DNA from 3 places in the Microbulbifer sp. NBRC 101763 genome. Region 3 is predicted to be linked to each of the others. Evidence: predicted binding sites of a transcription regulator. Region 3 holds the regulator's gene; each other region holds the start of a gene.

What was found. Region 3 encodes LexA, which represses DNA repair genes until DNA is damaged. Its sites were predicted from a motif close to ACTGTNTNTANANACAGT; they were not measured.
Region 1: a site for LexA is predicted at 1,615-1,632, ahead of ABWV76_RS16765 (LexA family protein). Genes of this name have one in related genera too.
Region 2: a site for LexA is predicted at 1,767-1,784, ahead of recA (recombinase RecA). Genes of this name have one in related genera too.

Annotation. Positions count from the first base shown of each region.
Region 1 is NZ_BAABQV010000006.1:334,050-337,307, reverse strand. It holds gene ABWV76_RS16770 (Y-family DNA polymerase) at 1-1,210, opposite strand, end outside; gene ABWV76_RS16765 (LexA family protein) at 1,211-1,600, opposite strand; gene ABWV76_RS16760 (mechanosensitive ion channel domain-containing protein) at 1,905-2,438, shown strand; gene ABWV76_RS16755 (hypothetical protein) at 2,634-2,909, shown strand; gene ABWV76_RS16750 (hypothetical protein) at 2,909-3,258, shown strand, end outside.
Region 2 is NZ_BAABQV010000004.1:514,057-517,314, reverse strand. It holds gene glpK (glycerol kinase GlpK) at 1-94, opposite strand, end outside; gene ABWV76_RS12860 (regulatory protein RecX) at 191-676, opposite strand; gene recA (recombinase RecA) at 677-1,711, opposite strand; gene ABWV76_RS12850 (CinA family protein) at 1,884-2,399, opposite strand; gene ABWV76_RS12845 (polysaccharide biosynthesis protein) at 2,942-3,258, opposite strand, start outside.
Region 3 is NZ_BAABQV010000005.1:417,084-420,341, forward strand. It holds gene ABWV76_RS14700 (LOG family protein) at 155-793, opposite strand; gene lexA (transcriptional repressor LexA) at 958-1,563, shown strand; gene ABWV76_RS14710 (hypothetical protein) at 1,641-1,898, opposite strand; gene ABWV76_RS14715 (DUF6586 family protein) at 2,004-2,492, opposite strand; gene topA (type I DNA topoisomerase) at 2,493-3,258, opposite strand, start outside.

The sequences.
Region 1 (3,258 bases), on a different contig from region 3:
CCGGTGAGCGATAGGCCTGCCGCATCTTCCACTGCTTTTGCACCCCCTCAGCACCTAAAAACAAAGTGCCACTGCCAAAGCGCTGATTAACCCGGTCCAGTGTCTGCATCATCATACCAGCACGGGCCGGCTGCCCGATGGCGAATAGATCACCCTGCCCCAAAGTCTTGGGTACCAACTCAACCAGCCCCACCCCAGCTTTCATAAAACGGTGTCCCGGACGATAGAGTTCCCTTATGGCCCCCTTCGCCAAACTGGCAATTAAGCGGGTGTCATCCGTAGGGTAAGGACATCGCACTACGGTGCTGCGGCTGTAATAGTTGGGCTCATGCGGGGATGTATGCAGAAACAGGTGAATCGCTGTTACCAGGTATTCCTGCGCACGCAATTTCTCTGCCGCCCGACTCGCATAGAGTGTAATAGCCTGTAACAGGGGCGGCAGCTCGGTGAGCTTTTCCCCAAATGAGCGGGTGCAATAAATCTGCTTCTTGGGCGCGGGCTGCTCTTCCAGGCTGAAACAGGGAGAGCCATTCAACTCCTCGATAGTTCGCTCAATATTAATATTGGTACGCCTGCGTAAAATTTTGGGGTTGGCCTGCCCCAGGTCATAGGCAGTTACAATGCCAAATTCCCCTAACCGTTGGGCCAAGCGCCGACCAACTCCCCACACCTTGTCAACTGGTATGTGTCTCTGCAGCCATTGCCAACGTTGCGGGCCATCCAAGACACAGACCCCATCGCATTTGGGAATCTTCTTCGCCGCTCTGTTCGCCAACTTGGCCAGGGTTTTACTGGGGGCAATTCCAACTCCCACCGGCATGCGTACATCCCGCCACAGGGTTCGACGTATTCCCTGCCCGTACTCGACCCAGTCCTCCCGCAGGCCCTGCAGATTGAGGAACATCTCATCAATACTGTACACCTCCACCTCTGGGCTAAAGTCCCGCAGGGTTGTCATGACTCTGTGAGAGATATCACCATAGAGAGGGTAGTTACTGGAAAAAATGGCAACATCATGATGCCGCAGCAAATGTTCAATCTTGAAGAAAGGTTCCAAATCACCGATACCCAGCAATTTGGCCTCTTTGGAACGCGCTACCACAAAGCCATCGTTATTTGATAACACCACCACTGGCCTACCCCGCAGGTCCGGCCGAAAAATCTGTTCACAGCTGGCGTAGCAACTGTTGCAATCCACCAATGCCAGCATTCAGCAAGATCGATGGTAGCGAATAGATGCCTTTACCACCCCTTCCACAACGAGTTCCTGCCCCTCCCTGATAGGTATCGGAGGGTAGCGATCATTGGCGGAGAGCAGGCGCCCCCGGTAGCGGTCCAGGACCTTGCAGGCGAGCTGTCCATCCAGGGCAACTACCACAACATCCCCCTGAGCCGGCTCCAGTGAGCGGTCTACTATCAGGAGATCCCGGTCAAAGATTCCCAGGCCCTGCATGGAGTCCCCATTGGCACGCGCCATAAAAGTGGCAGCGGGCCGGGTAATAAGGTGTTGGTCGAGGCTTAGTGAATCCTCCCTGTGGTCATCCGCGGGAGAGGGGAAGCCTGCTGCAACACCATGGCTGTATAAAGGGGTCAGTTTCATTAGGGAACACCAATACTGTATATAAATACAGTTTAGAGGCTGAAAAGTGACACCGGCAAGAGAATTAAGTGACCACAGGGCCGGGAAGTGCTCACTAACATCCAATGGTGGTCAAGAAGAGGTGGAGTCTGACACCAAAGGCCAGCCCACCAGTTACCCTCAAGCCGCTTGGCAGCGTGACACTCTGGCACTATGATCCGGCCCCATAGGCAAAACCCAGATACTAGGGCCTCTTATTACTCGATCAATTGCCCACTGGAACCCCTCGATAAGCCTGCCCCAGCACAAAGAGAGAGACACAAATATGAATTTATTGGTCGCTGCACTGATTGTGGCTTCTTATTTTATCTGCATGAGATTGAGCTCTTCCGCCATCAAAAAGTTAGGCGGCGCCAAGGCAGTGAAACCCTACCGCCTGAAATACATCTCCAAAACTGTGGGCATTGCGCTACTGGGATTTCACTTGGCACTGCTGATCAGTGCTTTGGGATTTGAATATACCCAGGTTTCCATCTTCCTCTCTTCGGTATTTGCTGTAATTGGCGTGGCGCTCTTTGCCCAGTGGTCAATTCTGAGCAATATCACCGCCAGCCTGATTATTTTCTTCGGTTTTCCTTATCGTGTGGGTGACAAAATCCAGGTAATGGATAAGGACGACGACATTTCCGGGATTATTGAGGAAATCACGCTCTTCCATGTATTAATCAGGAGAGGGGAAGAGTTGATCACCTATCCGAACACATTAATGCTCCAGAAAGGCGTAATAAAAAATCCCGAAAAGAGTAAGGCTGAGGATAACAAAGAGCCAGCGAAGTCACGCCCGGCAGAAGTACAGTAATACCCAGGTCCCCGCTTTTTACCATACCCAGCTCAATAACAGAGGGCCGAGACGTAGCTCCCCCGGCTCTCCCATATCCCAGTAATTTGCACACGAGTCCCCATTATCGGCAACAGGGGTTCGTATCAAGTTGATTCAATAGTCTCAATAGTTAAAAATGCGCATGAATCTGTAAAATTGGCTTTAAGGGACTACATGACCGACACCCTCAAAGATATACTCCACTTTATCCAAGAAATGGGGCTGAAAAATGGTCTGTTTGTCGTATTTTTCATCTTTGCACATTATTTACTTTTCTGGATGTACAGCGGGCGACTGAAAGATCGTCAAGTTGAAATTGATCGACTAGCGGCAGATAATAGGGAGTATCGAGACAGGTTCCTGAAGCTGATGGATAATGCCTTCTCCTATTCCCCGCCCACCAGAAAAGTGGCACCGAGAAAGCCAATTAATGAAAAGGAGTTTGAGTAGTGCTCTACATATTGTTAGCCCTTGCTCTTTTCTTCATTTCAATCCAGATATATCGGCTTTGGGAAATGAGAAAACACGACCAGCACTTGTTCGAGTTTTGTCAGTTGCGGAGAGATACCATTACGTATCTCTCTAACTCCTATGAGAGTCTCTCCAGAACAGATTATATCGCCCTCAGAAAAATCAACGATGCCCTGAGTACTATCATTGCGGAGTACAAGGAGCATAGAACCGTTGTATTCAACTTCCGTTTATTTGTGGAGTACCTGGATGAGCTGAAGGCTTTCGAAAAAAAGGCTGAAAAGATCTCTACCAGCAACAAAGAAATACAGAACCTGCTAAACAGAAT
Region 2 (3,258 bases), on a different contig from region 3:
GGATTTCAGAGTAACTGCGCCCAACCAGAGCGCCGCTACTATTAAAGACAAAGGCCGTAGTGCCCGTAGTGCCCTGGTCAATGGACAGGATCATAGGGTGTCTCACGCTTATTATTCTTGCTTTCATCATCACAGGTCGGACAGCAACAATACCACCGTGACCCAATCATGCATGAGAGTATAAGCCCGATTACTTCCCGTCTAGCGCCCAGCTGATAGCATCTGCGGGAAAACCGCGATACGCCAAATAGCGCTGGCGCCTTGCGCGCTCTTTCATTTGCTGGTCTCTGGGCAGCGCTATATTGATAGGAGCACGGTATTTGCGCTGGAGCTGCTCCTGGGCAAGCTCAAACCAATCAACCTCCAGCTGCTCAATCGCATGGGTCGCGAGCTCTCCTCGAATCCCCCGCTGCTGCAACTCCTGACGAATACGCATAGGCCCCTGCCCACGCTGAACACGAGCGCGGACAAATACTTCAGCAAAGCGCTGATCTGACTGATAATTAAGTGTTTGCAAGCGCTCGAATAGAGCATCGAAATCGGCACCGGGGAACTTGCCCGCAAGCTTTTGCTTCAATTCATGGCGCGAATGCTCACGACGGGCAAGTAACTCAAGCGCCGCACCGAACAGCACTTGAGCGGGATCAACGGAGAAATCCGTGTTTGAATAAGGCACTTACTCTTCCGGGAGTTCCACTACCTCTTCGGGGCTTGCCGGAACCAGGTCACCCAGCAGTTGCGCACGCAGCTGCCCTTCAATCTCATTGCGGATATCCGGGTTGTCACGTAAGAACTTTGTGGCGTTAGCCTTACCCTGGCCAATCTTCTCGCCCTTATAACTGTACCAGGCACCAGCCTTGTCAACCAAGCCCAGTTTCACTCCATAGTCGACTACCTCGCCAACCATATTGATGCCTTCGCCATACATGATCTGGAATTCAGTCTGCTTGAAGGGGGGCGCCACCTTATTTTTGACAACTTTTACGCGAGTCTCATTACCCACTACCTCATCGCCGTCCTTTACGGAACCGATACGACGGATATCCAGACGCACGGAAGAATAGAACTTAAGCGCGTTACCACCAGTGGTGGTTTCCGGGGAACCAAACATCACACCGATCTTCATACGGATCTGGTTAATAAAAATTGCCAGAGTATTGGTGTTCTTGATATTACCGGTCAGCTTGCGCAAAGCCTGGGACATCAGGCGGGCCTGCAAGCCGACGTGGGAATCCCCCATCTCGCCCTCAATCTCTGCACGTGGGGTCAAGGCCGCCACAGAGTCCACTACCAGCACGTCCACGGCACCGGAGCGTACCAGCATATCGGCCACTTCGAGAGCCTGCTCACCGGTATCCGGCTGGGAAACGATCAGCTCGTCAACATTAACACCCAGCTTCTCTGCATAGATGGGGTCGAGCGCATGTTCAGCATCCACAAACGCGCAGGTGCCACCTTTGCGCTGCGCCTCAGCAATAACTTGCAGTGTCAGGGTAGTTTTACCTGAGGATTCAGGACCATAGATCTCAACAATACGGCCGCGGGGCAGACCACCAATACCCAGGGCCACATCCAGACCTAAGGAGCCAGTTGAGATCGCCGGGATACGCTCGCGCTCTTTATCTCCCATGCGCATCACTGTGCCTTTGCCAAACTGGCGTTCGATCTGCGAGAGCGCCGCCTTTAGCGCCTTGTCTTTATTGGAATCCATGACCATTCCCATATTGCTAAGCTGTGTTGATTGGTGGCAAGCTTAACGAAGGATTACTGTATAGGCAACCAGTAATTCCGGCACAACCGGTACCAGTCACCATCGCGCAAATTATGGGCTTTGGGCAGCTGCAAAGCTCGCCCTAACATTGCCAAGGTAACCCACTGCAGCCCTAAACCGGATGCTCATCCAGGATAGCGAGCATACCTTTGATTGCCTCTCTCACAGTCTGCGCCTGTACTTCAGCCCTATCGCCTTGAAAATGAAAGCAACGGGCATCGATCTGCACGGGTTCCTGCCCATCGGCATGAGCCCAGGCAATCCAGACGGTACCTACAGGCTTCTCTTCAGTACCGCCATCGGGACCGGCAATACCACTCACTGCAACAGATAGATTGGCATCCATCATTGCCAACACGCCACAGGCCATCTGGCGGGCAACCGGCTCACTGACAGCACCAAACTGTTGTAAATCCTTGACATCTACACCCAGAACGCTGTGTTTGATGCGGTTGGCATAACTCACGACAGAGCCGTCAAACCAACTTGATGCCCCGGCAATAGCGGTTATCGCTGCGGCAACAGCCCCCCCAGTGCAAGACTCCGCAGCGGTAACTCGCCATGCACGTTTATCCAGTTCCTTACCCAGCCGCTGAGCTAACAGGGTAACGTCTCTATACTCAATCATTACACTTCCCATTAGTTTGAATCGGGAGTAGCCCCCAGCCAGGCAGCAGCCTTGATACACTTTGCTCCTAAACCATCGATACGATTGATGCTTTATTAGCTTCGAATTTTAGGGGGCTGGCTATCAAGAGTAGTTTTTCATATCGAGATTAAAAAAGACTGATCGCTTACAGCATTGATCAACGCTGACTTCAGGGAAAACGAAATACAAAATGCCAGAGAGCCTTCCCCAAAGCGAGACCATCAAGACCACCTCCATATTTGTGATGATCATGAGATCAGAGTTGTTCACTTATTGGATGATGGCTGGTTTTACTCCAGCCACTCAAAACCAAGTCTATTGAAATCCAATTGACTCTTGTCCACAAATAAGAGAAGGGAAACGAAATTCAGGTCGGTAGTATCATTTAGCCATGGCGGAATTTATTAACGAACTGTTTTGAACAGCCAACGGTGAAAATTTTTCCGCCATTCTTGCATCTAGCTTCGCACTAAACCTGGGCTAAGTTGCGACGAAGGTGGTACATGAACTGTTCGGCGCGATTAAGCCAACTCAGGTTCCGCACATCGCTTCTGATGAACCCAATCTACAATTTCGCCCTCCGGGATATAACCACAAACAGTTTCCCTCAGTAGCTGGCGTACCCGCTCATAATCATCACGCTCTACCGCACTAAGTAGCTGGGCCAACACCGTCTTGAATGATTCCCAGGACAAGTGATCCTCTGTAGCGCACATAATCATTGGGTGATCGGTCGGGCTGACGTTGTCACCAATCAATAGCTCTTCATAGAGTTTTTCACCCGGACGCAAGCCGGTAAACTCGATAGCGACATCGCCGTGCGGGTCCTTCTCTGACC
Region 3 (3,258 bases):
CTACCATTTTTAGCAATATAAACGCAAAGAGGGTTTATCTCTTATCAAGAAAATTTGAATTGAGCTGACTAGACTACGAAACCCATTAGATCACTGGCCAACTCATTGTGGAGCTTTCAGTATCAGATGTTGGCATTTATAGAGTCGCGTTTGATCAGTCCCTGGTCCGCATATATTTCATAATCAGGTCCGCTGTCTCTTCGACGGTATCCACGATATGAAATAAATCCAGGTCACTGGCATCAATACAATTTCGTTCAAGTACTGTATCTACCAACCAGTTGTAGAGTCCTGCCCAATAGCGCTTACCCACAAGCACGATGGGGAAGCGACGGACCTTTTGTGTCTGCACCAATGTCAGCGCTTCAAACAGTTCATCCAGCGTTCCGTAGCCACCAGGCAAGCCCACAAAGCCTACTGCATGCTTAACAAACATAAATTTACGAACAAAGAAATAACGAAAATTTAAACTGATATCCTGGTATGGATTCGCCGCCTGCTCGAAAGGCAGCTCTATGTTTAACCCAATGGAGGTGCCTGGCTGATCGAAGGCTCCTCTATTACAGGCTTCCATAAGGCCGGGCCCTCCACCTGTAATCACGGGCACCCCCTCCGCAGCCAACAGCTCTCCCAGCTTTACCCCCTGTTGATATTCAGGGCTATCCTCGGTAAACCTCGCCCCTCCAAAAACTGTTACTGCTCCACTGAGCGCTACCAGGCGCTCTATTCCATCAACCAACTCGGACTGAATCCGCAGAACCCGCCATGCCTCTGGCATTTTCACATCTAACATTATTTTTTTCCCTCGTTGTCAGATCTTTCAACGATTACTCTCATTACTTGTTTTCATAAACAATGTAGCAGCTTATGAAGAGGCGGGTGTTAGGATTGCGTGAAGCTTAATTCTGTATATAATCCCAGCAACTGTATATAAATACAGAAAAGCTAGGTAAATCTATGACCAATCTCACCGCACGCCAGGCTCAGGTATTAGAGCTCATCAAAGCCTATCTCGATGATACTGGCTACCCTCCCACTCGAGCGGAAATCGCTCAGGAACTGGGGTTCCGCTCACCAAATGCAGCAGAAGAGCACCTGAAAGCACTGGCGCGAAAAGGGGCCATTGAGATGGTTGCCGGCGCCTCACGTGGAATTCGTATCCCCGATCACCAGTCGGGGCTTCCCATTATCGGGCGTGTAGCCGCAGGCAACCCAATTCTTGCTACAGAGCATATTGAGGATTACTGCGACCTTCCTGCCAGCTTCTTTCACCCCCCTGCAGACTTCCTATTGCGGGTTCATGGAATGAGTATGCGCGATGCGGGGATTCTGGATGGGGATTTGCTTGCAGTACAGAAAACTGAGCAAGTCAGGAATGGACAGATTGTCGTAGCGAGAATTGACGAGGAAGTAACTGTTAAGCGTTTCCGCCGCAAAGGTAATCAAGCGACTGTTCAACTGCTGCCAGAGAATGAAGACTTTGAAACTATCCAGGTGGATATGCGGGATAAGAACTTTGTGATCGAAGGCTTGGCAGTAGGCGTCATTCGTCAAACACCATAACCTGTATTAATCTCAAAGCTAAAACAACAACAGCGGCCAATGGCCGCTGTTGAATCATATCTCTATTAACCATTCAATCAATGGATAGTATGGTTAACCGGCATCGACTCATCTTCTTCTTCAAAGTAACCAGGCTCCAGATCATCCAAATTCTGTACAGTTTCTATACCTGCTTCCAGCATTGCACGCGCAACAGCCACTTTGTGTTTTCTCAGGAATTGTAGACTCTCAGCTGAGAAATGAATACTCACCAGAGGGTCCTCCTTGTGACCAGCACGACGCAATGCCACATCGCCATTGGCCAGCTCAATAATTTCGAAAGTTTCGGAGGACATTCGCTTTTCCTTCACTGCACATCAGTTTGCGCACAGTGTACCACAGGCAAATTAGAAGTATCAGGGGCCTAAAAGCCGAGAAACATGGTACGAAAGTACCTGCGACTAACACTCTTCCAGATTGGCCCGCTGCCTACGAATCAACTCAACCATAGATTTATGCCATTGCGTGAGCCCTTGAACGGTAATTGTTACCGGTTCCCGACCAACATTATGTATCGGTATCAAATTGGGCGCTTCGCGCTTAACCTCAGTATTTGACGGCAAAGACAATAGCAAAGTCCAGGCTTGCAGCAGCTGATTTAGCCAACTATCGGGCTGCTCATTCAATTGCTGTAACTCTTTCACCTCATTACTGGCCCTGCCCTGAGTCTCAAGGCTGTCAGCTATCATCTGAAGGGACTCCGGCTCAAAACCCAGCTGCAGCTGATGCGAAAGCTCAACAAGAAAAGCTCTGTATGCTTTCCAGAGCTGCAACACAACCGCCTCCTCAAGTGCGGCACTTTGCAGCGGTGACACATCACTGGTCAGCTGCAGTAACAGCTGGGCTTTGCGCAGAGCCGAGGCAACCTGCCCTGTAAACGGATTACTCATTTACTTTTTTGCAGCTATTTTTTTACGCACTGGCTTGCGCTTCGCTGTGGTAGCCTTACTGCCGGCCTCAACCTGCCAATTACCATCGCGGTAGAAGGCTCGCCACCCCGTTGCCTTGCCCTCCTCCTCAGACTGTACATACTGCTCTTGGGTCTTGCGGCTAAAACGAATTACTGTATCCCGTCCCTGATCATCCTCAACAGGAGCAGAGAACAGAAAAGTGTATTTAGGATCAATCTCACTCTTATGCGGGAGCAACTCCCTCACCAGTGGTGCGCGAGTTTCACGATTTTTAGGGAACTGGCTGGCAGCAAGGAACAAACCCGAAGCCCCATCACGCAGGATATAGTGATCCTCCACTTTTAAGCAGGCCAACTCTGGCATAGATACCGGATCCATTTTCGGGGGAGCCGGTTGGCCATTTTTCAAAAGCTTACGGGTATTCTTACAAGCTTCATTGGTACAACCGAAGTATTTTCCAAAGCGACCGGACTTTAGCTGCATATCACTGCCGCATTTATCACACTCGATAATTGGGCCATCATAACCCTTGATTTTGAAAGTTCCCTGCTCCACTTCATAGCCACTGCAATCCGGATTGTTACCACAGATATGCAGCTTGCGGTGTTCATCGACAAGGTAACTATCCATCGCTGTACCACATATGGCACAACGGCGCTTCTCACGCAGCAGCCGGGATTCTGCTTCTTCATCTTTATCTGCATCCACCGCTTCATCACCAGAAACCAGATTCATGGTATTGGTG